DNA from 2 places in the Pseudoalteromonas sp. 4NS20-0020 genome. Region 1 is predicted to be linked to the other one. Evidence: predicted binding sites of a transcription regulator. Region 1 holds the regulator's gene; the other holds the start of a gene.
The links. The regulator sigma-54, encoded in region 1, starts transcription at its own class of promoters, with help from an activator protein. The targets are predictions, from matches to a motif close to GTTGGCACGNNNNTNGNNT.

Region 1 (3,254 bases):
GATATTACGCTTTTACCTATGCACAGTCGTGCTAGATTAGGCATTGGCTACTTACCACAAGAGTCGTCTATATTTAGAAAATTAACAGTGTATCAAAACTTAATGGCTATTTTAGAAACTCGAAAGGAGCTCACTAAACAAGCCAGAGAAGATACATTGAATAATCTATTAGATGAATTTAGCATTCAACACATTCGCGACAGCAAAGGCATGGCATTATCGGGCGGAGAACGTCGCCGAGTGGAGATTGCACGTGCTTTAGCCGCAGATCCAAAGTTTATTTTGTTAGACGAACCATTTGCCGGTGTTGACCCTATCTCAGTATTAGATATTAAAAAAATTATTGAACACCTGAAAAACCGTGGGATTGGCGTATTAATAACAGACCACAATGTAAGAGAAACCCTTGATGTTTGCGAAAAAGCCTACATTGTTTCTCATGGGGAACTGATTGCTTCTGGTACCCCTGAACACGTATTAAATGATAAAACTGTACGCGATGTATATTTAGGCGAGCAATTTAGGCTGTAACATTTACGCCTTATTTATAAGCATCTGCTAGTATTAACTATAACAACTTAAAAGGATTGTTAGAGATACATGAGGCAATCACTACAGCTGCGCATGGGCCAGCAACTTACAATGACACCTCAGTTGCAACAAGCTATTCGCTTGCTGCAATTAAGCACATTGGATCTTCAGCAAGAAATACAAGAAGCGCTCGACAGCAACCCATTACTTGAGGTTGAGGAGCAAGACTATGCCGATGATCTTGCGGGCAAAAATGAGCAAAAAGCAGATAACGATGAAGTTACAGTAACCGTATCTGCCGATGAAGCCCCTAGCGAGTATGAACAAGACAGTGGTGAAGCGCTTGCTAAAGATACCGTAAGTGACGACATGGCAATGGATGTTAGCTGGGATGAGTATATGAGTGCAGCCCCTGCATCATCTTCAGGCCCAATGCCTGAAGATGAGTCTATATATCAGGGCGCATCAACTGAAACGCTTCACGAATACTTAATGTGGCAATTACAATTAACGCCATTTAGCCCTACAGATGAAGCCATCGCTATTGCTATTGTAGAAGCGGTGGATGATTCAGGCATACTGACACTCAGCTGCGAAGAGATTTTAGAGAGCTTTAATCAAGATAACGACGATGACGTTGAGGTTGAACTTGACGAAATAGAAGCGGTTTTAAAGCGCATTCAGCTATTTGACCCAGTGGGTATTGCGGCACGTAGCTTACAAGAGTGCTTGTGTATTCAGTTAAATCAATTTGATAAAGGCACGCCTTTTATTGATGAAACAAAAATGATTTTAACAGAGCACATTGATTTGTTAGCTGCTCGTGACTACCGTACATTAATGAAAAAAACGAAGCTCAAAGAAGATGAGCTTAAAGAAGTAATGACACTTATTCATACTCTCAACCCTAAGCCTGCAGACACAATAGTACGAGAAGAGTCTGAGTATGTAATACCTGATGTGTCAGTTAAAAAAATTAAAGGCCGCTGGATTGTAGAGTTAAACCCAGACAGCATGCCAAAAATTCGTGTAAACAGCCAATATGCAGCGATGTCGCGTACAGTTAAATCAAGCGGCGACAGTCAATTTATTCGCTCACATTTACAAGAAGCTAAATGGTTTATAAAAAGCTTAGAAAGTAGAAATGATACACTTTTAAAAGTAACTAACTGTATTGTTAAACAACAACAGGGCTTTTTTGAACACGGGCCAGAAGCCATGAAACCGATGGTTTTAAATGATGTTGCCGAAATGGTAGAAATGCACGAATCAACAATTTCGCGCGTAACTACGCAAAAGTATATGCACACACCGCGTGGAATATTTGAGCTTAAATACTTTTTCTCAAGCCACGTAAGTACCGAAAATGGTGGAGAATGTTCATCTACGGCAATACGTGCACTTATTAAAAAATTAATCGCAGCAGAAAACTCAGCAAAACCATTGAGTGATAGCAAAATTGCGGATATATTGGCTGAGCAAGGAATTAAAGTAGCGAGACGTACAATCGCAAAATATCGCGAATCTCTGGCTATTCCACCGTCAAATCAGCGAAAGAGCCTGATTTAAGACGCTAAACAAAGAGGGTAATGCTTATGCAACTAAATTTAACTGGTCGTCATGTAGAACTAACTGATTCATTAAGAGACTATATAAATACCAAATTTGCGAAGCTAGAAAGGCACTCTGATCATATTAATAATGTTCATGTCATTCTTGATATAGAAAAATTAAATCAAAAAGCAGAAGCAACTATTCATGTAAGTGGTGCTGAATTATTCGCATCCACTGAACATCAAGATATGTATGCAGCTATTGATTCATTGATTGACAAGCTTGACCGTCAAGTAATTAAACACAAAGAGAAGCTTGCTCGACACTAATATGATGAAATTAAGTTCACTTATATGCCAGGACTGCAGTAAAGCTGCGGTCCTTTTTAATAGTAAAAAAAGAATTTTAGAGTTTATTAGCGAGCTGGCTCACGATAAATTACCGTATTTATCTCAACAGGATATTTTGGGCGCTTTATTAACCCGCGAAAAGCTAGGCAGCACAGGGATAGGAAGAGGCATTGCTATTCCACATGGCCGAATGAGCGGCGCACAAGAACCTTTAGCATTGGTGTTAGTAAGTGAAACACCGATTAATTTTGATGCTATAGACAACCGCCCTGTTGATATTTTTGTTGCACTCATCGTACCTGAAGGCGATAACCAACAGCATTTAAAGACGCTAGCAACGATAGCTGATAAACTAAAAAATAAAGAATTTTGTAAGCAGCTTCGCTGTGCTAAATCGGATGCTGAGTTGTATCAAATTATTGTTGACCAATCGTAACAAATTTAAAGGGTGATTAATGGAGTTGATTATCATAAGTGGCCGTTCTGGTTCTGGTAAGTCGGTTGCTTTACGCGTTGTTGAAGATCTAGGTTATTATTGCGTAGATAACATTCCAGTAAATTTATTACCTTCTTTAATTAGAAGCGTTTCTGATAACTACGATAAAATTGCCGTTAGTATAGATGTGCGAAATTTACCAAAAGAGCAAGATGAATTTAATCACATCATCGAATACTTACCGGGTTTTACAAAACCAACGCTGTTCTACTTAGACAGTGAAGATCAAACCCTTATTAAGCGCTTTTCTGAAACCAGACGCTTACACCCTTTATCAATAGATTCACTTCCGCTTGATTTAGCCATAAAAAAAGAAAAAGAAC
Region 2 (3,254 bases), on a different contig from region 1:
CAAGGGGAGTGTTTAATATGGTGGCTAACGATAGTGCTAAGTATGCGTGTTTCAAGGGTTGTCTCTCTAGTGTAATTAGTTATTGGCGATAAAGACCGAAAGGAATAAAAATATCTTTCAATTAAAGTATAACTTTTTTAATTTTTAGAATGGATGCGTGCAAATTATTCTTATTATAGTCTTAAGCTTTAAATGTTGTTGAATACCTACTTGGATTAAATCTAAATAGTTTGAAATTAATCATACCTTATACGGTCTTGTTCTGTTCTTGGTTTATTTATATATTTTTAAAGGAAATTTTATGACGGGTTCTTTAAGTAGTGATGTTCAAAATCGTTTGCAGTGGTCACTTTTATCTTTGCGTGTAGGTGTGTTTATTGTAATGGTTATGTGGACATTCGATAAGTTTGTTAACCCTGGACATAGCGCACGTATTTTTGAGCATTTTTATGGGATTAGTGGCTCTACAGATATGGTGGCTTACATTATTGGTGCGGTGCAGCTAGTTCTTGTTTTAGCGTTTTTAGCAGGTATTAAAAAACGTATTACTTACGGTATTATTTTCATAATGCACGGCCTATCAACGCTTTCATCTTACAATCAGTACATTGATGGCTTTAATAACTTATTATTTTTTACTGCGTGGCCAATGTGGGCAGCGTGTTTTGCACTTTATTTATTACGGGATCAAGACGTAAAATATACTGTTAAATAAAACAGCCAGACAAAAAAATGGTTATAAGCCAATTAGCTTATAACCAAAAGTACACAGGGAGGTGTATGAATTCTTACTTGTACGATTAATGCATTGCGTCGTTGTATTTGTCACCTAAGCGCTCTTTTTGCCCTTCAGACAGCGCTTTACCGGCTAGTTGAAATACTTCATGCTCTTCTTCATCTAAGTGATGGTGCACTAAATGGTGTAGTTTTTTAGCTTCTACTAACCATGCTGATGAGCTCATTTCGGTGTCTTCAAGTTGTTCAATTAGTTCATCAATTTCATGATGCTCTGCAACACTGTGGCGTGCTTTTTCTTGCGTTAGATCTTCACAAATTAATGGATTATAAAAGTAGCGCTCTTCAAATTTTGCATGTTCTTCTAGCTCTGTTTTTAGTTCATCCATTAAGCTATGACGTTTTTTTGTGTCGCCCTTGGTTTGAATAAGCGCGTCAACTAGTTTGCGTTGTTTGTCATGATCATTACGTAGTGCTTCAAAAATATTCATAAATCATCCTAATCAATTACGTTGCTTAATAACTATTAAGCAAACGCAGTGCCAGATTTTAAGTTGTTGAAAGTAATGATTTTATAGGTTTTAGGCTATGTTTTTGGATTGTTTGTGTATTTTTTACAGACGAGAGGGTGAAATAATTTCTTACTTTTAATACGAGCTAATACTTCACGTGCAGCTATTTACAATTAGCTTGTTAAAAACATATTTGGGGGGTATGTGTTTGTTAAGCTTTAATACGCCTAGGGCTGCTCAACATTAACCTGATTGCGGCCACTTTGTTTGGCTTTATAAAGAAGCTCATCAGCATGTATGATCAGTTTTTCAAGTGAGCGGTTAGAGGAGGAGCTAATTGCTGCACCTGCGCTAAACGTAATGGTTTCAGTATTATTTAAGCCTTCTATTTCGCTACAAATATCTATCAGTGTATTGGCAATAGAATCGAACGTTGTTTTAACGCTTTGTTTATCAACGGTGTTTAAAATAAATAACCATTCCTCACCACCATAGCGGCCAAATTGGTCGTCACCAGCAAGTGTATTTTTTGCTGCACGAGCAAAAGCTTTAAGAACGGAGTCACCCACATCGTGGCCGTAAGTATCGTTAATGTGCTTAAACAAATCTAAATCGACAATGGCAATTGTAGCATTGCTTTGCTTAAGTTTTTGAGCCGCTTTTTGCATAATACCGCGTCGATTTAAACTGCTAGTTAAGTAGTCAGTCAGCGCAATGTTATAATATTTTTTACGTTGTAGTACTTGTTTATAAATAAGTAATAACGACACAATAACTAAAATAAACGCAATTGTTGCGCTTAACCGCCAAATTATTTTTTGTTGATACTCTTCTTTGGCGAGTAATTCGTTAATGTTTTTGTCGTATTCTAGTTGGAGTATTTTTTCTTCTTTTTCTTTTACTTCAAATTTTATTTGCAGTGTTTTAATGTTTGTTTCGCTGGTGGCTTCGTAATGCTTTTTCATAAATGTAAGCATTTGCTCCATTGCGTCAAATGCATCGTCTGTTTTGTTGAGGCTTCGTTTTAACTGGTATCGCTTTTGAAGGTAATCGGCTTTATAAATGCTGCGGCTAAAATCATCGATCATCGAAAATACTTCATCGTTCATTTTATCGGCTTTTTCAAGTAAACCTTGTTTTTTATAAATATCTAGCATCAATATCATCGATGCGAGTTTCATATCACCTATTCCGGCTAGGTGGGCAACCTCAATATTTTTTGTGGCTAAGGCGAGCGCATCTTCGTAGTTTTCTTGTTTGTATAAAATATTAGCAATTGAATACTGAGCAAAAGACAGTCCTTTTTGCATGTTAACAGATTCAAAGTAAGAGAGTGCTTTGTCTAGATAAATGAGGGATTCGTTTGGTTTATTTATTTCAAGTAATACATTGCCCAAGCTCCAGTAAGCTTTAGCTGTATATAAGCCATCTTGAGTTTGCTGATATGCGATCAGCGCTTTTTTAGCGTATGTTATTGCTTTTTCTTTGTTTTCTAAATAATTATACGCATCGGCTATCTTCCTGTAAAAATAGCCTTGCGATGCAATATCGTTGTTTTGCATCGCCAGTTCTAATCCATCAAGTGCTACGCTCAAGGTTTTTTTCAGTTCATCTGTTTCGGTATAAAAGTATGCAAAGGCTCTTAAAATAATGATTTTTTCAGCCGGTGTAGATTGAGAAAATCGCGTTTTTAGTTGATTAACAACATCGTTTGCCTTTTGGAGTTCTTTTTGTAGGCTAAGCAGTTTTAATTGTGACTCCAAAAATAGCAGTAATACGTCAGGTTGTTTAGATAATTGCTGATTTGATAAGTAAACAGTGAGGTGTTTATCTAATTTTTCGTACTTTTCTTCCCTAAAAAGCAGTTCTGCATAAATGGCTGCAGCTTCTAAATGCAAAGCGCCATTCTGTTTTAATTTACTTTGCTCGTAAGCTTGAGTGATTTGTTTTTTGTTTTGCAGGTAATCAAGTTTATCTGTTCTTACACTTTTAATCAGCGCGCGTACG

Region 2: AC27JL_RS04685 (hemerythrin domain-containing protein) is a predicted target of sigma-54. The motif match lies at 1,264-1,282, and genes of this name have one in related genera.

The regions. Positions count from the first base shown of each region.
Region 1 is NZ_BAAJMI010000001.1:235,509-238,762, reverse strand. It holds gene lptB (LPS export ABC transporter ATP-binding protein) at 1-531, shown strand, start outside; gene AC27JL_RS01030 (RNA polymerase factor sigma-54) at 601-2,100, shown strand; gene hpf (ribosome hibernation promoting factor) at 2,127-2,414, shown strand; gene ptsN (PTS IIA-like nitrogen regulatory protein PtsN) at 2,419-2,871, shown strand; gene rapZ (RNase adapter RapZ) at 2,891-3,254, shown strand, end outside.
Region 2 is NZ_BAAJMI010000002.1:155,924-159,177, forward strand. It holds gene AC27JL_RS04675 (TonB-dependent receptor) at 1-55, opposite strand, end outside; gene AC27JL_RS04680 (hypothetical protein) at 302-715, shown strand; gene AC27JL_RS04685 (hemerythrin domain-containing protein) at 801-1,226, opposite strand; gene AC27JL_RS04690 (tetratricopeptide repeat-containing diguanylate cyclase) at 1,475-3,254, opposite strand, start outside.